3 regions of the Carboxydothermus ferrireducens DSM 11255 genome follow, and region 1 is predicted to be linked to each of the others. Evidence: predicted binding sites of a transcription regulator. Region 1 holds the regulator's gene; each other region holds the start of a gene.

Region 1 (8,069 bases):
TTTTGGCGGTCTGTCGGGTTTTCCCAAAAGGGATGAAAGCCCTTATGATGCTTTTGGTGTGGGGCACAGCAGTACTTCCATTTCGGCAGCTTTGGGAATGGCTTTAGCCCGGGATTTAAAAGGTGAGCAGTACGAAGTGGTAGCGGTTATCGGGGATGGAGCTTTAACCGGAGGAATGGCTTTTGAAGCCCTTAACCATGCCGGGCATTTACAGAAAAAGCTAATTGTCGTGGTAAATGATAATGAAATGTCCATTGCCCAGAATGTTGGGGCTTTATCCGCCTACTTAAGTCGCATCCGTACCGACCCCAAATATTCCAGGGGTAAAGATGAATTAGAAGCCCTCATCAAAAAAATTCCGCATATTGGACCGACAATGGTGAAAATTGGCGAAAGACTAAAGGATAGTTTTAAATATCTTTTAGTGCCTGGCATGCTGTTTGAAGAGCTGGGATTTACTTATTTGGGACCTATCGATGGGCATAATATAAAAGAAATGATTGAAGTGTTCAGCCGGGCCAAAACTTTTGCCGGACCGGTGGTTGTCCACGTCATTACCAAAAAGGGGAAGGGCTATCATTGGGCTGAAGAAAACCCAGATGGCTTTCACGGTGTCGGCAAATTTTACATAAGCACCGGTGAACCGGTAGAAGCACCCAGGGTAAGTTTTACCGAAGTTTTTGGCAAAGCTCTGGTGGAGCTTGCCCAGGACCGTCCGGAGGTGGTGGCCATAACTGCTGCCATGCCAACCGGTACCGGACTAAATTACTTTGCCCAAAATTATCCCGAGCGTTTTTACGATGTGGGAATTGCCGAACAGCATGCGGTGACCATGGCGGCAGGAATGGCCTGTGAAGGGTTGAAGCCGGTGGTGGCTATTTATTCGACCTTTTTGCAGAGGTCTTTTGACCAGATAATTCATGATGTTTGCTTGCAAAATCTTCCGGTGGTCTTTGCCATTGACCGGGCGGGAATTGTCGGTGAAGATGGTCCAACGCACCACGGGATTTTTGATTTAAGTTATCTAAGGATGATTCCTAATCTTACCATTATGGTACCCCGAAATGAAGATATGTTGCGGAAAATGTTGTTCACGGCTTTAAACCACTCCGGCCCTGTTGCTCTCCGGTATCCCCGGGGAGCGGCGGTAGGGGTTGAACTAACACCTTATGAGCAGCTACCTATTGGCACTGCGGAAATTTTAAAAGAAGGCAGCGATGGAGTTGTTATCGGAGTTGGACGCCCGCTAAACTATGCTTTAAAAGCCGCCCAAAAACTTGAGAACGAAGGTATATCTTTAACTGTTATCGATGCCCGGTTTGTAAAACCTTTGGATTATAAGCTTTTAGAGGAAGTTGGTAGCTTACATAAACCGGTTATTACCGTTGAAGAAAATGTTGTTGCTGGAGGTTTTGGTTCGGCGGTAAATGAATATTTCTCCTTTAGGGGAATTGGAACAAAGGTGGTTAATTTAGGAATAGCTGACGAGTTTCCTCCTCATGGTAAGGTGGAGGAAATTTTAAACCTTTACGGCTTAACGGAAGAAAAGCTTTATTTAAAGTTTCGGGAGATCTTAAGTAAGCTATGAAAAAAAGGCTTGATGTTTTAATGGTGGAAAAGGGATTGGTCCATAGCCGGGAAAAAGCCCGGGCCCTAATTATGGCCGGTGAAGTTTTAGTGGGAGAACAAAAAGTTACCAAGCCCGGCACGATGGTAACGGAAGATTCACCCATTAGAATTTTAGGGCAGGGTTTAAAATATGTCAGCCGGGGCGGTTATAAGTTGGAAAAAGCTTTAGAAGAATTTAAGATAAATCTTCAGGGGAAAATTGTCATTGACATTGGGGCTTCCACCGGCGGCTTTACCGATTGTGCTTTGCAATATGGAGCAAATACCGTTTATGCAGTGGATGTTGGCTACGGTCAGTTAAGTCTTAAACTGCGGCAGGATCCCAGGGTAGTCGTTTTTGAAAGGACGAATATTCGCTACTTTTCTGTGGATAATTTACCGGAAAAACCTGGCTTTGCTACCTGTGATGTTTCTTTTATTTCATTAAAGTTAGTGCTGCCGAAAATTAAGGAAATTTTGGCGCCCCGGGGAGAAGCGGTGGTGTTAATAAAACCGCAGTTTGAGGCCGGACGAGAAAAGGTGGGTAAAAAAGGGGTTGTGAGGGATCCCGATACCCACCGGGAAGTGGTGAAAAATCTTTTAGAGTATGCCGAAGGGCTTGGGTTTCAACCTTTGGGGCTTACCTATTCTCCTATTACCGGCCCCGAAGGAAACATTGAATATTTACTCTATCTTTCGACCGACAATACTAAAGAAAAGGTTAAAATTGATGTTGACCGGGTTGTAACGGAGGCTTTTTTACGTTTTAATAAATAAGCAGGGGTTATCCCTGCTTTTTAAGTATAAAGGAGGAATTAAGGGAGGTTTGCGAGAATTAAAATAGCGGAGGTTGGCTACTTTGAAAACGATCGGTGTTGCGGTGAATAAAGATAAAAAACTTGGGCCCATTTTATTGGAAAAAATAATGGAAAAGGCCCGGGATTACGATTTTTTGCTGAAAAACCGCTACCTTGTTTCGGGAGAATGCGGTATAGTTGAAATAGCGGAAATCGATGAAAAAACCGAAAAAATTGATCTGGTTCTGGTTTTAGGGGGCGATGGGACGATTTTATGTGCTACCCGCTATTTTGCTCCTAAAGCAATACCCATCTTGGGAATAAATTTGGGTCAACTGGGTTATTTAAGTGAACTTGACCCCCAGGAAATAGATTTTGGACTGCAAAAAATCAGGGCAGGGGAATACCTTGTAGAAGATCGTACTATGCTTGAAGCCAGGGTCAGGCGTGCCAATCAGGAAGTTGCAGTTTTTTATGGTTTAAATGATGGAGTGTTAACCAAAGGTGCTTTTGCCCGGATTATCAACTTTGCAGTGTTTGTTGATGAACAGTACATAACCGAATATGCGGCGGATGGGGTAATTGTGGCAACTCCCACCGGGTCTACTGCTTATTCCCTCTCGGCGGGAGGAGCTATCCTCGATCCCGAGGTCAAAGCTTTTATTATTACCCCGATTTGTCCGCACACTCTTGCCGCCCGTTCCCTGGTGGTGGCGGATGATAAAGAAATAAGAATTGTGGTTAAGACCGCATTGGAAAGCAGTATGCTAACCGTTGATGGACAGCAGGGGTTTGGGATTAAACCGGGAGATGAAATTATTATTAAAAAAGCTCCTTACCAGGCAAAATTTATTAAACTTAAAAATCGTAGTTTCTATCAGCTTTTAAGAGAGAAGATGCGGGAGGCCAATCGTTACCATGATTAATTTAGAGAAAATTACCGGCCTCGTCCATTTATACCTGCAGGAAGTCGTGCAAGCTGGAGATGTTGCCGTTGATGCGACCGCCGGCAATGGTAACGATACATTGTTTTTAGCTCACCGGGTAGGGGAAAACGGTAAAGTTTATGCTTTTGACATTCAGGAACAAGCGCTGAAAATAACGGAACAAAAGCTTAAGGAAGCCGGTGTAGCCGAAAGAGCAGTTTTCATCTTGGATTCCCACGAAAAGGTTTTAGAGTATGTTCGGGTTCCCATAAAAGCTGCGGTTTTTAATTTAGGCTATCTTCCCGGAGGAGATAAAAGCATAGTTACAAAACCGTCTACCACTATCACCGGCCTTGCCGAATGTTACAAGTTATTACTTCCCGGAGGAATAATAACGGTTACCGTGTATGTGGGCCATGCGGGCGGGGAGGAGGAAAGGATGGTGATAGAGGAGTTTTCGCAAAGAATTCCCGACCGCGAAGGGTATGTGATTAAGCATGAATTTTTAAATCGACCACAAACTTATCCTAAGCTTTATATAATTGGGAAAAGGAGGAGTACGGTTGAAAATTCGCCGTCAGAAAAAAATTCTTGAACTTGTAGAACAGAAAGTAATAAGAACCCAGGAAGAGTTAGCGGAAGCTTTAAAAGAGGCCGGTTTCGATGTAACTCAGGCTACCGTTAGTCGGGACATAAAGGAACTGGGCTTGGTTAAAATTCCCTTTCAAAAGGACAGCTATCGGTATGCTCTGCCGCAAAAAACTGTATCCGCTGCGTCTATTGAACGTTTAAAAAGACTTTTTGCCGATGCGGTAAGCAGTTATGACCAAAGTGAAAACCTCATAGTTATTAAGACCTTACCCGGTGCAGCCCAGGGAGTAGCCAGTGCTATTGACCAGGTAGCATTTCCGGAAATTCTTGGGACTATTGCCGGGGATGATACTATTTTAATAATTGCTCGGGATCGGGAACAGGTTCCCAAAATCTTAGCGAGATTTGACGAATTTTTGACTTAGGTGATGATATGCTTTTAGCTTTGACGGTGGAGAATTTTGGGTTAATTGAGCGGGTAAATATGGAATTTACTCCGGGCTTAAATGTTCTTACCGGTGAAACCGGGGCCGGAAAGTCGATGCTAATTGATGCGTTACTTTTACTTTTAGGACAGAAAGCCCGCGGGGATATGGTGAGAAAAGGGACGGGTAAAGCCCTTTTAACCGCAACCTTTGAGTCGGAAAAGCTTTGCCGGAAACTTCGGGAGTACGGTTTGCCTGCCGATGAGGTGAACATTTTTTCCCGGGAAATTGCGGCGGACGGTAAGTCGGTTGCCCGGATTAACGGCACAGTGGTTCCGTTAACGTTATACCGGGAAGTGACTTTGGGGTTAATTGATGTTATGACCCAGCATGAGCAGCAAATGCTTCTTGCTCCTTCTTACCACTTAAAGCTTTTAGACCGTACGGGTAATGAGGAATTTCAGCGGTGGTGTAAACAGCTAAAAGAGGCCTATGAAGCGTGGGTGGAGGCGGAAAAACAGTACGAGGAAATAACTTCCCAGGAAATGGAGCGGTTAAAAAGAATCGATTATTTAAAGTTTTGCATTAATGAAATAGAAAAAATCAACCCTTCTTTTGAAGAAGAAGAACAGCTCAAGCTTTTACATAATAGGCTTTTAAACCAGGAAAAGCTTTATGGACTTATTGGTAATGCCTATCGGGAAATTTACGGCGAAAATGAACCGGGAATTGTTGACCGGTTGGGAAGAATCATCAAGGATTTAAAAGAGGCGGCCCGTTTTGACGCTTTTACCGAGGAAATTTCAAAAAAAGTCGAGGAAGCTACCCTTCTTTTAGAAGAAGCGGCTTTGGATCTAAAAACTTACTTGGACGATATGGAGAATCAATCCGTTAATCCCGATGAGGTTGAAGAAAGGCTCTATCGTTACGAGTTATTAAAGAAAAAGTACGGGCCTACCCTGAAGGATGTTTTGAATTTTTTGGAAAAGGCGCGGCAAGAATACCAAAATTTAAGCGAAATTGAAGAAAATAAAGCTTTTTATCAGGAAAAGGCCGTAAAATTGCGGGAAAACTATTATAAAATAAATTCCCTGGTTAAAGAATATCGAAGAAAGCTTGCGGTAAAGCTCGAAGAAAGCATTGCGCAGCATTTAAGAGAGCTTTTAATGCCGCATGCTCAAATAAAAGTTGTTTTTACCGACGCATCCCCCGGTCCGCGCGGGGATGAAGCTATTCAGTTTTATTTTCTTCCCAATCCCGGTGAAGATTTAAAACCCCTGGCCAGAATTGCCTCTGGGGGAGAGTTATCCCGTCTGTTACTGTCCTTTAAGCTGTACTTTAACCAGGTAGACGAGCATGAAACTCTCATTTTTGACGAGATTGAATCCGGTCTTGGGGGTAGTATTATCGAAGTGGTTGGCGAAAAATTAAAAAAGTTATCGTCAAATCACCAGGTACTCTTAGTTACCCATTCCCCTATTATAGCCGGTTTTGCCGATACCCATTTTGTTGTGGAAAAGGTAGTGAGCGAGGAACGTACGGAAACACGGGTGAAAAAACTAACTTTTGAGGAAAGAAAATGGGAAATTGCCCGAATGCTGGGCGAAAAGGAAATAGAAGCATTAAATTTAGAAATGGCTGAAAAAATTCTCAAAAAAGGAAAATAGCGGTTATTACCGCTATTTTTTTTTGGATATCACTCCAGAAAAATAACAACATAACGACGAAAACAAGAGAAAAAATAAAATTAACAAAAAAACTCGATGAAATGGGGTGATATCCATTGATAAAAGAAAAATATCGTAATAAATGGCTGATAATTGTCTTTATTTTACTGTTAGGAGTTATAAGCACCTGTTTACAATTAAGTAGCCTTCCGGAACAACCAAATCTGGCAAAAGCTAAAGAAAATTGTCTTGAAGTAAAATTATTGGGCTTAATCACCATTAAAGAAAATTCCGAAAAAAAGATTCCCATAAAATATCTTGTACCCGGAGGGCAAAGTATAGGGGTTTATCTTAAAACCCCTGGCGTTATGGTGGTTGGTTTTTCCGACGTAAAAACCAAAGATGGCGAAATAAATCCAGCCCGGGAAGCAAAGCTCAAAGAAGGGGACCTAATTTTTAAGGTTAACGACCTTCCGGTTAATCATGAATTTGAATTAAAAAATTTAATTAATCATCTGGGGGGACAAAAAATTACTTTAACTATTAAACGGGGAAAAGAAACGTTTAAGCGGGAAATAAATCCGGTATATAGTGAGGAGGAAAAACGCTGGCGCATTGGCGTATTTATTCGTGACAATATTGCAGGACTGGGGACCCTGTCTTACTATAACCCGCAGGACAAAACCTTTGGGGCTCTTGGCCATACTATTATTGATCCGGATACCGGCAAAGTTTTTCCGGTACAGCAGGGAAAAATTGTCGAGGCCAAAATTCAAGCAATTTATCCCAGCCGAAGAGGACAGCCGGGGGAAAAAATTGGAAAATTTATCCATAAAAACATTGTAGGCACTGTGTATTTAAATAACCGATTCGGGATTTTTGGCAAAGCAAGCCAGGAAATAATAAATCCTTATTTCCCAAAACCGGTACCGATTGCTTTTAAGGAGGAAGTCAAACCTGGGCCTGCGGAAATTTATACGGTTGTAAAGGGAGAAAAAATAGAGAAATTTACCGTTTATGTCGAAAAAGTGAGACCGTATCAAAAAGATGGTCGAAACTTAATCTTAAGGATAAAAGATCCCCGGCTGTTAAGCCTAACCGGCGGGATTGTCCAGGGAATGAGCGGTTCGCCGATAATTAAAGAAGGCAAGTTTATAGGGGTAGTGACCCACGTGTTTTTAAGTGATAGCAGCAAAGGTTACGGTATTCTTATAGAAAACATGTTAAAAGAAGTGTATAATAGTAATAACTTTTGGGTGCTTAACTCTACTTTTTCTTTTGTAAAATACTGTCGCTATTTTTCGGAAAAAAATATTTTGTCAATAGCAGGAAAAAGATTTATACCGTCGAAATGTATTTTAGGCAATAAAAAGGAAATTATTAGGAGGCGGGGGAAGTGGATCCAATTAGAATTGTCATCATTGATGACAACCGGGAGTTTTGTGAGCTTTTAAAAGAATTTATAAACCAGCAGGAAGATTTTTTCCTTGCTGGAATAGCCCATAATGGCGTTGATGGGTTAGAGGTAATTGCCCAGCAAAAACCTGATATTGTAGTTCTTGATATTATTATGCCCCATTTGGACGGGATCGGCGTGCTGGAAAAACTTACCGAATTTGAAGATAGACCTAAAGTAATTTTGCTCACCGCTTTTGGCCAGGAATCAATAACGCAAAAAGCGGTGGAGTTAGGTGCTGATTATTATATTTTAAAACCTTTTGATTTTTCGGTTTTAGCTGCGCGCATAAGACAGTTAGCGCAGGGTATGGTTGCCAGCAAACCAATAACTGCTTCCAATACAACTTCCGTTCTTTCCTCCCAATTACCCAAAACAAAAAATCTGGAGTTATTGGTAACCAATATCATCCATGAAATGGGTGTACCGGCCCATATTAAGGGTTATCATTATTTAAGGGACGCCATTTTAATGGTTACGAAAGAAGTGAATCTTTTAGGGGCAATAACCAAGGAGTTATATCCCATGATTGCTCAAAAGTATCATACCACTCCCAGCCGTGTAGAGAGGGCCATCCGCCATGCCATTGAACTGGCCTG
Region 2 (8,069 bases), on a different contig from region 1:
TCTTCCGGCGGTTCAACGGCCGGGTCTTCTAAAATACCCCCTTCGTGGGAAAGATGCCAGAGGTTTCTATCCATGCTGTAAGGCTGCTTCTTGGTAACCGGTACCGGAATCCCTCTCTTTTCGGCATAATCAATGGCATCTTCCCGGGATTTTATCTCCCATTCCCGCCAGGGAGCGATGATTTTTAAATCCGGATTTAACGCTTTAACGGTAAGTTCAAAACGTACCTGGTCGTTACCCTTACCGGTTGCCCCGTGAGCTACCGCCACCGCCCCTTCCTTTTCAGCTATCTCCACCAACTTTTTAGCAATAAGCGGACGGGCAGCCGAAGTTCCCAGAAGGTATTTATTTTCGTACACCGCTCCTGCTTTCAGCATGGGAAAAACAAAATCCCGGACAAACTCTTCCTTAACATCTTCAATATATATTTTGGCAGCGCCGCTCTTAATTGCCTTTTCCCTTAAAGGCTCTAATTCTTCCCCCTGGCCCACATCGGCCACCATGGCAATGACTTCGTAACCGTAATTTTCTTTAAGCCAGGGAATGATAATCGAGGTATCCAGGCCACCGGAATAAGCCAAAACTACTTTTTCCGCCATATTTATGCCTCCCGTTGCATTTTTATACGCATTAAATCCTAAATTATCCTAAGAGTAAAGTCAAGATAGCCTTTTGGGCGTGCAGCCGGTTTTCCGCCTCAGCAAAGACCACCGAATGTTCACCATCGATCACTTCGGGGGTCACTTCTTCACCCCGGTGGGCAGGCAAGCAGTGGAGGAAGATAAAGTCCTGCTTGGCATGGCTTACCAGTTCACCGTTAACCTGATAGGGTTGAAAGACTTTAACCCGCTCAGCACTTTCCGCCTCCTGCCCCATCGAAGCCCAAACATCGGTTACCACCACATCGGCACCGGTAACCGCTTCCACCGGATCGTGGGTTAATAATAATTTTGTTCCCCACCTGCTGGTTTCCTTTTGGGCAATTAAACTTACTTTTTGATCCGGTTCATAGCCCGGTGGGGTTGCCACGGCCACTTCCATACCTACCTTGGCTGCACCAATCATTAACGAATGGCAGACGTTGTTGCCATCCCCTACCCAGGCCACCTTTAAACCTCTTAACTGCCCCTTATGTTCTTTAATTGTCAGTAAATCCGCCATGATTTGACAGGGATGTTCGTAATCGGTAAGACCGTTAATAACCGGCACATCGGCATAATGGGCCAGTTCTTCTACTTCGCTATGACTGTAGGTTCGAATCATAATACCATCCACCATCCGGGATAAGACCCGGGCAGTATCGGCAATCGGTTCACCACGGCTTAATTGCGAATCGGTAGCGGTTATAAAAAGAGGATATCCTCCTAACTGCACCATACCCACTTCAAAGGAAACCCTGGTCCGGGTGGAATTTTTGCTAAAAATCATGGCCAAGGTTTTCCCTTTTAAAATCGGAGTCGAAATTCCCTTTTTTTGCCGTATTTTTAACTCCGAAGCTAAATCCAATACTTCCTCTATCTCCTCCCCGGTCAAATCGTTCATTGAAAGAAAATCCCGTCCCCGGTAGGATGCTATCATCTTTTCTAATTTCTCGGCAAAGGCAAAATCATAAAGCTCCATCTGTGCCCGCCTCCTTTACGGCCAGCAAAATTTTTTCCGAAGCTTCCCGGATTTCTTCCCGGGTAATTATTAGCGGAGGTACAATCCTTAAAATCCACTCCCCAATGTTATTTATTAACACTCCTTTGGCTAAAAGTATATCAGAAACCCGGCCTGCTCCCGGGAAATTCAGCTCAATTCCCAGCATAAGTCCGTATCCCCGCACTTCTTTGATACCCGGTGCATCCACTAAGAGGCTATAAAATAACTTACCTTTATCCAAAACCTCCTCTAAAAATCCCGGCGCTAAAACTTCTTCAAGAACGGCCAAAGCTGCGGTACAGGCCAGGGGATTTCCCCCGAAGGTCGAAGCATGGTCCCCCGGCTCAAAAGCCTTGGCCACTTCTTCTTTGGCCAACACCGCCCCAATGGGTACCCCTCCGGCAAGGCCTTTGGCCAGGGTAATGATATCCGGCACCACCCCGAAGTGTTCAAAAGCAAATAATTTGCCCGTCCGGCCAACCCCCGTCTGTACTTCATCAAAGATAAGCAAGATATTTTTTTCCCGGCAAAGTTCTGCTACTTTTTGCAAATACGCGGGGTCAGCCGGATTTACTCCCGACTCCCCCTGCACCGGCTCTAAAATAACCGCTGCAGTTTTGGAAGTTAGAGCTTTTTCCAGGGCATTCAAATCATTATAGGGCACGTAAACAAAACCGGGCACCAAAGGTCGAAAAGGTTTCTGGTATTTTTCCTGACCGGTAGCCGAAAGGGCCCCCATGGTTCTTCCATGGAAAGAGTTAACGGCAGAAATAATTTCGTATTTTTCTTCCCCTTTTTGCCACCAGTATTTGCGGGCAAGCTTTATGGCCCCTTCCACCGCTTCCGCCCCGGAATTGGCAAAAAATACCCGGTCAAAGGGAGAATTTTCCACAAGCTTTTGGGCCAGTTCCACCTGGGGCCGGGTGTAAAATAAGTTACTGGTATGGTGTAAAGTTTTAACCGCCGTTTCGACCGCTGCCGTTAACTTGGGATGAGCATAACCCAGGGTATTTACCGCAATGCCCGCAACCAAATCCAAGTATTTATTCCCCGCATCATCGTAAACATAGGAACCCTTACCGGAAACCAAATAAACCGGTTTTCGCCGGTAAGTTTGCATTAAGTATTTACTTTCCTTTTCAATGAGCTCCTTGTACTCCATCGCTACCTCCCATTTTCAGGGAGTGAGCATTGTGCCCACCCCAGCATCGGTGAAAATTTCTAATAGCAATGAATGGGCAATACGGCCATCGATAATGTGCACCGAACCAACGCCCCGCTTTATAGCGTTTATGGCACTTTCGGCTTTGGGAATCATCCCGCCGCGGATTACTCCCCGGTTAATTAGCTCTTTCACTTCAGCAATACTGGCCTTGGAAAGAAGAGAATTTTCGTCCTTTTCATTAAGCAAAATTCCGGGAGTATCGGTTAAAACAATCAGTTTGTCGGCTTTTAAAGCTACGGCCACCTCAGCCGCCACTTCATCGGCATTTATGTTATAAAATTCCCCGTTGCCATTGGAACCCACCGGTGCTACTACCGGAATGTACCCCTTATCAATTAAAGTTAAGAGAATTTCCGGATTTACCTCCGAAATTTCCCCTACATAACCGAGATCAAGGTACTCTTCCCCCGTGGGCTCCGGATTTTTCGCAAGTTTTTTATGGGCTTTAAGGAGTCCTGCATCCTTTCCCGAAAGGCCCACCGCTTTGCCTCCGGCTTTTTCAATAAGTCCAACAATCTCTTTATTGACCTTTCCCACCAGCACCATTTCCACTACTTCTAAGGTAGCTTCGTCGGTAACCCTCAACCCATTTATGAAGTTTGACTTTATGTTTAGCTTATTTAACATGCGGCTGATTTCCGGGCCACCGCCGTGTACTACCACCGGGTTAATCCCCACAAATTTCATCAATACTAAATCATTAATAACCGCTTCTTTTAACTGGTCACTGACCATGGCATGACCGCCGTATTTAATGACTATTGTCTTGCCGTAAAACTTTTTAATATAGGGAAGAGCTTCTATTAAAACTTTAGTTTTTTCCAAGTATTTTTCCATCTTTTTCCCACCTTCTAAGTCCGGTAACTGGCATTGATTTTCACGTAATCGTAGGTTAAATCACAACCCCAGGCTACCGCATTTGCATCGCCTTCGTTTAAATCAATGGTTACTATTACTTCCTCGCGAGCCAATTCTTCTTTAGCCTCTTCCTCCGAAAAAGGAAGGGGCACTCCCTTTTGCAATACTTTTACCTTACCCAGGTAAATATCGATTTTCTCCACCGTTATTTCTTCTCCGGCATACCCAACCGCAGTAATTATCCGCCCCCAGTTAGCATCTTCCCCAAAAACCGCTGCTTTAAAGAGGTTAGAAGAGGTAACTGTTCGCGCAATTTTCCGGGCTTTCTGAAGGCTTTCAGCGTTAACCACCCGTACCTCGATAAGCCGGGTCGCTCCTTCCCCGTCCCGGGCAATAGCTTTTGCCAAATAAATTGCCACGTATTCCAGAGCATTCTTAAATTTTAAGTAAGCTTCTTCCTCTTTACTTTCTACCCAGACTCCAGAAAGTCCATTGGCTAAAACCGCCACCATATCGTTGGTACTGGAATCGCCATCCACCGAAATCATATTAAAGCTTTCGTCTACCACTTCCCGCAATGTTTCCTGTAAAAGCTCTTTTTCCATACCAATATCGGTGGTAATAAACGCCAGCATTGTCGCCATGTTAGGGTGAATCATTCCTGAACCTTTAGCTATACCACCGACCTTCACCGTCTTCCCGTAAACTTCAAATTCTACCGCAATTTCTTTGGGAACCGTATCGGTGGTCATAATCGCTTCCGCCGCAGCTCCGCTTCCCTCTTTAGATAAAGCCTGGCAGGCCATCCTTATTCCATTAAGCACCTTATTAACAGGAAGCGGCACGCCGATTACCCCGGTAGAAGCTACCAGTACCTGCGAAATAGGTATTCCCAGGCATTTTCCTGTTTCATCAAGCATCTGGCGGGCGGCCAGCATTCCCTCTTCGCCAGTACAGGCGTTGGCATTGCCGCTATTGACTACAATGGCTGAAATAAGCTGGTCTTTGATATTTTCCATAGATAAAAGTATTGGTGCTGCCTTCACTTTATTGGTCGTGAAAACCGCAGCCCCTACCGCCGGTTTTTCGGAAAAAATCACCGCTACATCTTTTTTGCTCTTTTTTATCCCCGCATGAACCCCGGCCGCCAAAAAACCTTCGGGTGCGGTAACTCCACCTTGAATTTTCTTCATTTTAACTCCCTCCTAAAAGTAAATTCCCGTATTTTTAAGTCCGCAGGTTTCGTCAAGTCCGGCCATCAAATTCATATTTTGCACCGCCTGCCCCGCAGCCCCCTTGCCCAGGTTGTCAATGGCAACGGTCACGATAACCATTCCTCCCGGCTCCTTATTAACGGCAATTAAGGCATTATTGGTTCCGTAAACCGCCCGGGTTTCCGGTAACTGGCCGTCCGGAAGGATTTTTATAAAAGGTTTGTCCTGGTATTTTGCCAGGTAAATCTTTCTTAACTCTTCCAAAGAAAAATCCGTAGTAAGATTCAGATAAATAGTCCCTAAAATCCCCCGTTTCATAGGAACCAGATGGGGGGTAAAAATAACTCTTAAGCCTCTGGCAAACATATTTAAGAAATTTTCCATTTCCGGCAGATGCCGGTGTTTACCCCCAACTCCGTAAGGGCGAAAGTTTTCCGCTACTTCCCCGAAAAGCATCTCCCTTTTAGCCGATCTTCCTGCACCCGTAACCCCCGACTTCATATCGCTGATGATCACACCTTGAAGCAAATCCTTTTCGGCTAAAGGAAGAACCGCCAGCAAAAACGCCGTCGGATAGCAGCCTGGATTGGCTATAAGCCTGGCAGTTTTTATTTTTTCGCAAAAATATTCCGAAAGACCATATACTGCTATTTCCAAAAGCTCGGGAGCCGGATGCGGCCCGTACCATTTATCGTAAACTTCCAGAGGAAGGCGAAAATCCGCCGACAAATCGATAACCCGGACCCCTCGTCGGATTAATTCTTGAGCATAACGGCCACTCTCTCCGTGAGGTAAAGCTAAAAAAGCAAAATCAGGATTAAAGCCTGAAAGTTCTTCTAAAGGCTTCACCTTGCCGGCGAAACCAAGGCCGAGAAAATGCTTCTCCACTTCCACCTCTTCTCCCCGGCTAAAGAGGAAGAGCCCGGTAACTTCCGGATGCATAGATAATAACCTGATCAGTTCAGCACCGGTATAACCGGTAGCACCAACCACTGCAACTTTCAAAGCTGCCCCTCCTTTTCCGATATATTTATAATATTACATACTTTTGTATATTTATGCAATATTTTTGCTAAAAAAAATTCCGGAAAGTTTCTTTCCGGAATAATCCTTTCCCTTAACTCGCTTTCCCAAGGTACGAATATTTCTTAAACTCAAAATAATACCAAAGCGTACCCAAACAATACAATATTGCTACCACCCAAAAAATTAACGGATAACCGCCAAGCCGGTAAAAAATCGTACTAATAGGTCCCCCAATGGCCCAGCCCAAAGAAAAAGTAGCTTGATTTAAACTTAAAATAAGTCCCTTCCGGGACGGATCCACTATCAACACGTTTAATGCTTGAAACAAGGGAGTCCCCGCATTCATTAAAGCGTGGCGCGTTAGTAACACAAGTACCGCCCAAGATAGGTAGGGCACATATCCCAAATAAACGGCAAACGGTAAGGATATTAGGTTAAAGAAAACAAACGCCCGCACCAAACCAAACCTGCGGGAAGCTTTAGTTCCCATTACCATAGCTAAAGATGTTAACCCCTGGGCTCCGGCTAAAATGAGACCAATAAAAGTATTGGAAACTCCAAAACGGTTTGCAAAATACAGGTTTAAATAGGGCATAAAGAGACCCGAGCCGGTACCAATTAAAAGCGAAAAAATAAAAATTGTTCTAAACACTGAAAATTCTTCAGTATCCGCAGATATTCCTTTAATTGTTGCCCAAAAATCATCTTTTATCTCTAACTTGCGACCCTTTTCCAGATGGGTTAAAAATAAATTTCCCGCCAAAAAAATTAAAGCCCCTGAAATTAGCGAGGCCCGGTAGCTGGCTTTAAGGGATAGCATTCCGGATAAAAGGTCGGATAACATTCCGCCTGCAAAATTGCCGAGCATTGAGGCGATCATAATTGAAGAATAGTGAAGCCCTATTAATTTTACTTCTTCTCCCGGTAGGGAAACTTCTGATAAATAAGGCACACCATTTACCACTAATACCGAAAATCCCAACCCAAAAAGAAAAGCCGCCAAAATAATTAATCCGGGTTTTTCAAAGATTCCTTGGAAAATAAGCATTATTCCAGCAACAAAACTTCCCCAGAAAATAAAGCGGCGCCGTCCATACCGGTCGCCGATATAACCCGCCGGAATCATAAATAACGCCTGGGCCAAAGAACTTGCTGCCACCACCTGACCAGCAACATCCATCCCCAGGCCCAGTTGCTTTAAGTATAAATTAAATAACACCTGGTAAACACCATAACCAAAATTCACAAATAGCTGGGATATTAAAAATTTTTTTGCACTTTTTCCTGCAGTAATAAAGGATTTAATCAAAGACTGTTCCTTCATAGTCTACTCCAACGTTGTAAAGTTTTTCATATAATCAAAGTTTATTATTAATTAATACAACTTTATCCATAAAAAATCCTTCCCTAAAGAATAATTTTAACTTTATTTTTACATTGCCGGCAGGTATCTCCTGAAAGTCCAGGAGTATCCACCCCAAAATAATCCCGCCGAATTAATAATGCCCCACAATGAGGACAAAAAGTATCATTGGAAGCATCGGGCAAATTGCCAAGGTAAACGTAGTTTAGATATTTCCCTGCTATCTCCCGGGCCCGGATTAAACTTTCCACCGGGGTAGGCGGTAAGTTAAACTTATAACGCGGAAAGTACCGGGAAAAGTGCAAAGGAATATCCCGGTCCAAATTTGCTAAAAACTTTGCCAATTCCTCAATCTGTTCGGGCGCATCATTAAGCCCTGGAACGAGCAACGTGGTAATTTCCACATGGGCTCCAAAAGCTTTGGATGTTTCAATAGCCTCTAAAACCGGAGTAACGCTCCCCTGACAAATATCACGGTAATACTCCTCGGTTATCCCTTTTAAGTCGATATTAAGGGCATCAATAAAAGGTAAAATTTTTTTTAAAGGTTCTTTATTGATAAAACCGTTAGTTACCAAAACGGTTTTAAAACCAAGCTCTTTAATTAAAGGAGCTGAAGCCTCTATGTATTCATACCAGACTACGGGCTCCGAATAAGTATAAGCGACCCCAATCATTTCTTGAGATTTATATCTTTGAGCAAGTTTTACCAAATCTTCCGGTAGAAGTTTTTCACCGGTTT
Region 3 (8,069 bases), on a different contig from region 1:
AAAAAAAGGCTTACCGCTGCATTGGAAAACAAAGCAGCGGTACTTATCTTCCAGCCGGCCCGGTACGCCAGTAAAAATCCCAGTTCCAGACCAAAAATAGCTATCCCCAGAGCGAATCCTACCCAGTTTAACTTTGAAAGTTCAAAAACAAACTTTGCTTTACCTTTAGATACTGGCGAAAGCAACAACGATAAAAAAGCTGCTGTAAGATAAGTTGAAGTTAAAACTAAAAAAGGATTGGCTTTAGGGGGAATCAACTTTTGCGTAACATGGTAAATAATATTTGAAAAAATAGTCAAACTAATGGCTAAATAGTATAACATAAACTCCTCCACCTTTAATCTATTTCTAATCCCATAATGTACGAATCATAAAAAACACCGTTAATTAAGTAATGACGGCTAATCCGTCCTTCGTAAGTAAAGCCCGCTTTTTCATATAAGGAAATAGCCCTTTTGTTGTCTACCCGAACATTTAAGTTAATTTTCCTTATCCCCGTCTCTTTTGCCCATTTTTTTAAATAAGAAATTAAAGCCCATCCAACTCCCAGTCCCCAGAACTCTTGTAACACTGCTATCCCCATTTCGCCAAAATGAGAAAACTGCGTACCTAAACCCGGCTTAAAGCTTACACTTCCAATAATCCTTCCCCGGCAGTCGGCTACTGCCAGTAAGGCTTTTTTATTTTGAAGATGTCCATTAATGAATTCTCTTTCCTGTTCCACAGTAAAGTTAAATTCTCCCGGTCCATAAGCCAAAAAAGTAGTTTCGTTGGTTGCTCTTTTATAAAATGCTAAAAGCTCTTCGGCATCTTCCAAACTGACTTTGCGGATTTTCACCTTTTGCCCATTTTTTAAGGTCACTTCCATAAACTTTACCCTCCCAGCACTTTTTGCCCTATTTGCCCTATTATAACACAACTTCTTCCATTGAAAATAAAAAACCCCGCCTCGGCGGGGTTTTAAACATGTAAGATTTTACTTAAAAAGTCTTTGGTCCTCTGTTGCTGGGGGTTCTGGAAAATCTCCTCGGGTTTTCCCTCTTCCACAATTACCCCCTCATCCATAAACAATACCCGGTGGCCCACTTCCTTGGCAAAACCCATTTCGTGAGTTACCACCACCATCGTCATCCCCTCATGGGCAAGTTCCAACATTACCTCTAAAACTTCGCCAACCATCTCCGGGTCCAAAGCAGAAGTCGGTTCGTCAAACAGCATAACTTTAGGCTTCATGGCCAAAGCCCGGGCAATGGCAACCCGCTGCTGCTGACCGCCGGACAGCTGGTCGGGATACGCATGGGCTTTGTCGGAAAGCCCCACTTTTTTCAAAAGGTCATAAGCAATCGCTTCCGCTTCATCTTTTTTCATGCCCCGCACCTTAATGGGGGCCAGGGTAATGTTTTCTAAAGCTGTTTTATGGGGAAAAAGGTTAAACCGCTGAAACACCATCCCCACTTCCGTACGAACTTTATTAATATCGGTCTTGGGGTCAGTAAGGTTAAAACCATCCACCCACACTTCGCCGGAAGTGGGAGTTTCTAAAAGGTTAATGCACCTTAACAGGGTACTTTTCCCCGAACCGGAAGGCCCTATGATCACCACTACTTCCCGTTCTTTAATGTGAGTGGTTACGCCTTTTAAAACGTGAAGCTTGCCAAATTTTTTGTGAAGGTTTTTAATGGTGATCACCGGTTTTAAGCCTCCTTTCGGTATAGCTCACCAACTGGGAAATCAGGAGGGTCATAATCAGGTATAAAACTGCCACAGCAAACCACACTTCAAAAGCCCGGGCATTATAACCAATTATTAAAGCTCCGCGGCGCGCAAGCTCTTCAAAACCAATCACCGATAATAGTGAGGTATCTTTAAGCATAGCTATAAATTCGTTACCCAGCGGCGGTATTACCCGCTTAAACGCCTGGGGCAAAATAACGTACCGCATTGCCTGTCCGTAAGTCATCCCTAAAGAGCGGGCTGCTTCCATCTGTCCCCGGTCTATCGATTGGATTCCCGCCCGGAAAATCTCTGCCACATACGCCCCGCTGTTAATACTGGTGGAGGCAATAGCCGCTGCCCAGGGTGAAATAGCATGAGGCTGGCCACCGGTAAGTGCTGCCCAGAGCTGGGGAAAACCGTAATAAATAATAAATATTTGCACTAATAAAGGTGTCCCCCGGATAAAATCCACATAAACCCGAGCTATAAATTTTAAAAGGGGGTTACGCGCAATGCGCATAAGCCCCGCAAATAAACCGATTATACTCCCCAACGTAACTGCAATAACCGTTATTTTAAGCGTTACTAAAGCACCTTCTGCTAATAAAGGTAAAGATTCAATTACTACCGACCATTTTAGTTCCACTTAAGCCACCTCAATTAGTTCTTTGGTTTTTCTCCAAACCACTTTTCGTAAATTTCGGCGTACTTACCCGACTCTTTCACTTTCTTTAAGCCTTCGTTAATTTTGGCTAAAATTTCCGGTTTGGACTTGGGAACAGCGATACCATACGATTCTCCGGTTAACTTATCCCCCACCATTTTTAAATCGGAAAAGCTTTGCTTAATATAGTAGGCATTAACCGGCCAGTCGTTAATTACCGCATCAACACCGTTGTTCCTAAGTTCCATTAAAGCATCGGGAAGAGTATTAAAGGTTTTTACCTCTTTCACAATGCCTTTAGCTTTTAACTCGTTGGCATAATCGGCACCGGTAGTGGCAATTTGCACTGCTACCCTTTTCCCTTTTAAATCATCAATACCTTTAATGGTGTTGTTGTCACCTTTTACCACAATGGCCAAACCCGAATCGTAATACGGTTCGCTAAAATTCATAACTTCTTTGCGCTTATCGGTAATCGAAATGGCGGAAATAGCCGCATCAACCGTACCACTTTGCACCGAAGTTAAAACTCCATCAAAGTTCATACTTTTAATTTCCACTTCAAAGCCAACCGCTTCGCCAATTGCCTGAATTAAGTCCATATCAAAACCTACATATTTTCCGGTAGAAGGATCCTGAAACTCAAAAGGAGCGTAAGAAGTATCGGAAGCCACTACAATTTTTTGTTTTTGCTCCTGCTTCTGCTCCTGGTTTTGGGCGCTGTTTGTTTGCTCCGCCTGCTTGTTGCCACAGGCTGTCAGGATAAGCCCCAAGGTTAAAACGACAACCAAGAACAAAGCTCCAAATTTTTTCATTTAAAAATTCCTCCTTTAATACCCTTTAGTATATTAAAGAATCAACCTTTGAATAATTATAAATTGTTTAGTACAATTAGTCAATGTTAAAATTTTCTGATTATTTCTTCGTTCTTCTCCAAACGATTAATTGTTTTGTATAATATAAAGGTACTTAAAAAAATGGAGGGAAATTATGGAGCTAAAAACCAAACAACTCTTGGCCGATATAAGTTTAATCGCAGTCACCGCTTTCTGGGGAACAACTTTTGTCATTATTAAAAATATTTTGGCCAATATTGAACCTTTTTCCTTTCTATCTTTTCGCTTCCTCCTTAGCACTTTTTTCCTTTTACCATTACTTTTACAAAAAGAAGGCTTCTCGCCAAAAGGAGTTTTTTTCGGCAGTATTGCCGGCTTTTTTCTCTGGCTTGGCTATATCTTACAAACCATCGGCTTAAAATACACTTCCGCAGCTAATAGCGGTTTTATTACCGGCCTGGCCGTGGTTATGGTACCGGTTTTAAGCAGTATTTTAAATAAAAAACCGGTAACCCCAGGGGTCATCTTCGGTACCGGATTATCTTTTTTGGGATTATTTATAATGTCCTTTGACTTTAAAGCCGGCTTTAATACAGGAGACCTTTTAACTTTAGCCGGAGCATTATTTTTCAGTATGCAAATTGTTTCGGTGGAGCGTTTTTCTCCTAATTTTTCCGCAACTTCGTTAACTCTCGGGCAAATTGCTACCGTAGGAGTTTTAAGCCTGCCCGCGGCTCTGTGGCTGGAAGAGCCTTTTAAATCCTACCCTAACGAAGTTTACTATGCAATTGTTTTTACCGCTATTTTTGCTACCGTCCTTGCTTTTTTAGTTCAATCCAAAGCCCAGCAGTTTACCAGCGCTTCTCACGTAGCCCTCATCTTTACCTTAGAGCCGGTCTTTGCCTTGCTTTTTGCCGTCCTTTTTGGCGGAGAAAGTTTAGTGGCAAAGCAAGGAATTGGTGCATTCTTCATCTTAGCGGGAATGCTTACCGCCGAGTTTTTAGACCAGTACTGGCCAAAAGCCAAAGATGAAAAAAAAGCTAACCTTTGAGCGGTTAGCTTTTTTTTTCGGAACAATAAGGACAATCTTCACATTGGCGCTGTTCTTTCTGGCAGGGCTCGGCATGAATTAAGACGTGCGAATTGGGTAGCTTTTCTTCTATATCCCGCTCAATTTTATTGCAAAGGTCATGAACTTCTTTTACCGACAGCTTCTCCGGTACCACCAAATGCAAATCAATAAACCGCTCCGAGCCACTTTTCCGAGCCCGTAACTTGTGAAACTCCAGAAACTTTTCGCCGTAATTGGCAATGGAATCTTTAATTAAAGCAATCTCCTTTTCCGGCAATGCCGTATCAACCATGTTGGCAAAGCCTTCAAAGGTAATCTCATAAGCTGCTTTTAAAATCATACCGGCTACAATCAAAGCCAAAATGGGGTCAAAGTAAGTTATACCCGTAAGTTTGATTAAAAGTAGACCCAACAACACACCCGCAGAGGTATAAACATCGGTCCTTAAGTGCCAGCCATCCGCTTCTAAGGCTGGAGAATCGGTTTCTTTGGCAATTTTTAATAAAGTTTGGGAAATAAAAAAATTAACCAAAGATGAAACTGCCATGACTCCCATGCCCCAGCCAAGGCTTTCGGGCATTTCCGGATGCCAAAACTTGGGTAAAGCTTCTTTTATTATTAATACCGCTCCTAAAAAAATTAAAAGCCCTTCAATTGTTCCGGCAATATTTTCCACTTTACCATGGCCGTAAGGGTGCCGAACATCCGCCGGTCGACTGGCAACTTTCACGGAAAAAAAGGTAATGATGGAAGCCAATAAATCCACTCCCGAATGTAAGCCCTCGGCGATAATACTTACTGAACCGGTAAAAAAGCCGACAACTATCTTAAAAAGCACCAAAAGAGTATTGGAGATAATCGAAAGTCTTGCCCAGGAAACTTTTTTATCGTTCAAAGCCAAACACTCCCGCAAACTTTTTTATTATTATATATTATTTTTGCAGGAAAAAGTGACTGTTAGCAAGGATTTATTAGCTTTTTTAACTTATTTTTAATTTTTGCTTTTTTTTGAGTAATTTAGACTAAAAATCATTTTCAATACCCAAAAAGCTCAAAAAGATTTGAGCCATAAACCGGTAACCCTCCCGGGAGGGGTGAAGACCATCTATTAAAACTCCCGGATTATTTTTTAAAAGCTTTTTAAACGGTTCGTAAAAATCTAAATATTTTACCCCCAATTCACCGGCTATTTCCCGGTATTTTTTTCCAAGTATCTTTAATCTTTCATCAGCCCACTCTTCTTCCAGAACCGGCAGAGGAGAAGCTAATACGATGGCAGAAAAATTTCTTTCTTTCGCTACAGTTATTATCTCCCGGGCATCCTGTAAGATTTCTGAGGTCGGACGATTAACGTATATATCATTGGTACCCCCTAAAAGTACGAGGGTATTACCTAAAATCCGCTCTCTTTTAAATCTTTCCTTCATATCCTCTAAAGTATCCCCGCAAACTCCGAGATTAAGAAAACTTACTCCAAGTTTTTCTGCACTAAGATTTACCCAGGAAGCGGTAGGTCCATAAGGAAAACCGTAAGTTAAAGAATCTCCGAGAAAAACAAACTCCACCATTTACCCATCCACCCCGTCAAATTTCCGGCTTTTAGGCTTAATGTCCAAAACTGGTGTTTGGTTTAAGCAGTCAATTCCCTTTACAGTTAAGACATTTCCTTCCCGTTTTAAAAGCCTTCCGGTGGCAATCCCTAAATGATTGGGACGATTGGGACTTCTCGAGGCAAAAACCCCCGTTTCCTTGCCGTCTCTTCTAACAGTAATGAGTTTTTCTTCATTGCTTAAATGAAAATAAAAAATAATAGTTATGTACTCTTCGTCTTCAATCCTGTAAAGCCCCGGAACAAATTCCTCATAGACTACAATTTCCGAAATATCCTCATCGTAATCCATTTTTTCTTTGGAATTAAAGCTGTTACGCACGTAGCCAATCGGCCGCAGCACTATCTCCACCTTTTTACACCCCCTACCCCTAAAATACACCACTTCCGCAAAAAGATAAAGCAAAAAGGGACGGTTCTTATATTTGCGTTTATACGCCTAAAAAAAGAACCGTCCCCAAATTTGGCGTTTAGTTTTAAAGCTGGCGTAGGAACGCAACGAGCGCTTCCTTTTCTTCCCGGGTAAGTTTTAATTCCAGGACAAGATTAAAAAATTCTACCGTATCTTCAATGGTTAACAGGCGGCCATCGTGAAAATAAGGCGGTGAATCTTTAAGTCCTCTTAAGGTAAAAGTTTTGATGGGCCCTTCCGGCCGACCCTGGTAAAAGCGCTCCACCTTTAAATCGTGCATTAACTGGTCGGTATAGTACGGTGCCGGATGGCAGTAGCCGCATTTACCTTTGCCAAAAAAGATTTTTTCTCCTAAAAGTTCCTTTTCGGTAGCTTTGGCCGGGTTAAGCCTGCCATAACGATTTAATTTGGGTGCCGGCGGAAAATCAATGATATTGATAAACTGGGCCATATGCATTACCTGCTCCCGGGAAAGCGGGTTTATTCCTTTTTTGGCCGCCAAAGTATGATCACCGTCAAAATAAGCTGACCGCTGCTCAAATTCACAAAAATCTTCTACCGAACGAATGGAGCGTTTAGAACCAAATAATTGTTGAATATGGGTGCCCCTTAAACTCACCGTATCAATTCGAAAACGGGTTTCTTGAGGGCGATTATCCGGATTTAAATGGAATTGTCCGGTAGTATGGCTGTTGACGTGACAATCAAAGCACGACACCCCAAGGCTTGGTTTTTCACTTTTCCGGTCATCAGTAGCGTTAAACTGCTGCTGGGGAAACTTGGTTAAAAGAAGCCTGAGGCCTTCTAATTGCACCGGAGTTAAAATATCTTTAAAAAGTTCGTAATAGTTATCCAAGGTAATTTCTTTTCCTTTGGATACATCCCCCAATTCGGGATGGGTGGTAAGATATAGAGGCGGAGGAAATTCCGGTAAAAAGGCATCGGGTAAATCGAAATCAACGTCAAAGCGCACTAACTCCGGGTGAATCTTAGTCTGCACCGGTGGAAAAACCATCCCGCCGTTCTGAGGGTGGGGGTGGGGTAACGGCAAATAGGGAAAGACACCTTTTTCTTTAATTTCTTCGGGAGACATACTGGCTAAATCTTCAAAAGTAAGACCATTTTTTAGTTTAGCAGTAGGTCCTACCGGAAGCGGTTTTCCCCCGCTCATGGTTACTTCGGTTGTAGTTTTTGGGGTAAGATTATACCTTTCTTCTAAAAGTTTTCGCTGCTTGGCCATAATTTTTGGTTTATTGGCCTTTTCTTCCTTCATAATTTCGGAAAAGCTTTTGTCCCGCAAAATTTTATCTACCTTAACATACCCCCAGGAAAAAACTAAAAATAGTAAATAAATGAGACCAATTAAAAGAAAAATTTTCCCCGCTATTTCCAAGTTTTTGTTTGGCCTTAAAGGTACATAGCGAACTTTCAAACTCTCACCTCCTAAAAAATCCTGTAAAAATTTATGCAAAAATTGTTAAATATATCACTGTTAAGTAGAAAAATCTGGGATAAACTAAAGACAGAATTAAAAAGGAGGGGTTTTTATGAGTGAACTTATTAACAACCGGGAGTTTAGAAAAAAAGCCATTAAGGAAATTATTTTAGATTTACACCGGGGCAAAACGGTAGAAGAAGTAAAAGAGCGTTTTGATGAGATTATAAAAGATGTTGCTCCTACCGAAATAACCTTAATTGAACAAATGCTGATACAGGAAGGCTTACCTGTGGAAGAAGTTCAACGGCTCTGCGACGTTCAC

Evidence for each region. The regulator ArgR, encoded in region 1, controls arginine synthesis, uptake and breakdown. The targets are predictions, from matches to a motif close to ANTGNATAAANATACA.
Region 2: the regulator ArgR is predicted to act here: its motif matches at 5,988-6,003, upstream of argC (N-acetyl-gamma-glutamyl-phosphate reductase).
Region 3: the regulator ArgR is predicted to act here: its motif matches at 3,243-3,258, upstream of CARFE_RS0100095 (basic amino acid ABC transporter substrate-binding protein).

The regions. Positions count from the first base shown of each region.
Region 1 covers NZ_ATYG01000011.1:41,749-49,817, forward strand. Annotated here, with positions in the region: gene dxs (1-deoxy-D-xylulose-5-phosphate synthase) at 1-1,588, shown strand, start outside; gene CARFE_RS0104725 (TlyA family RNA methyltransferase) at 1,585-2,385, shown strand; gene CARFE_RS0104730 (NAD(+)/NADH kinase) at 2,468-3,331, shown strand; gene CARFE_RS14300 (tRNA (mnm(5)s(2)U34)-methyltransferase) at 3,324-3,926, shown strand; gene argR (arginine repressor) at 3,895-4,347, shown strand; gene recN (DNA repair protein RecN) at 4,356-6,014, shown strand; gene spoIVB (SpoIVB peptidase) at 6,131-7,468, shown strand; gene spo0A (sporulation transcription factor Spo0A) at 7,411-8,069, shown strand, end outside.
Region 2 covers NZ_ATYG01000024.1:16,649-24,717, forward strand. Annotated here, with positions in the region: gene CARFE_RS0109610 (argininosuccinate synthase) at 1-605, opposite strand, end outside; gene argF (ornithine carbamoyltransferase) at 643-1,620, opposite strand; gene CARFE_RS0109620 (acetylornithine transaminase) at 1,607-2,803, opposite strand; gene argB (acetylglutamate kinase) at 2,819-3,703, opposite strand; gene argJ (bifunctional glutamate N-acetyltransferase/amino-acid acetyltransferase ArgJ) at 3,718-4,917, opposite strand; gene argC (N-acetyl-gamma-glutamyl-phosphate reductase) at 4,930-5,943, opposite strand; gene CARFE_RS0109640 (MFS transporter) at 6,056-7,288, opposite strand; gene amrS (AmmeMemoRadiSam system radical SAM enzyme) at 7,372-8,069, opposite strand, start outside.
Region 3 covers NZ_ATYG01000001.1:11,010-19,078, reverse strand. Annotated here, with positions in the region: gene CARFE_RS0100115 (EamA family transporter) at 1-323, opposite strand, end outside; gene CARFE_RS0100110 (GNAT family N-acetyltransferase) at 338-868, opposite strand; gene CARFE_RS0100105 (amino acid ABC transporter ATP-binding protein) at 961-1,689, opposite strand; gene CARFE_RS0100100 (amino acid ABC transporter permease) at 1,676-2,362, opposite strand; gene CARFE_RS0100095 (basic amino acid ABC transporter substrate-binding protein) at 2,377-3,195, opposite strand; gene CARFE_RS0100090 (DMT family transporter) at 3,371-4,267, shown strand; gene CARFE_RS0100085 (cation diffusion facilitator family transporter) at 4,272-5,183, opposite strand; gene CARFE_RS0100080 (SGNH/GDSL hydrolase family protein) at 5,311-5,856, opposite strand; gene tsaA (tRNA (N6-threonylcarbamoyladenosine(37)-N6)-methyltransferase TrmO) at 5,857-6,249, opposite strand; gene CARFE_RS0100070 (cytochrome b6) at 6,374-7,741, opposite strand; gene CARFE_RS0100065 (DUF438 domain-containing protein) at 7,857-8,069, shown strand, end outside.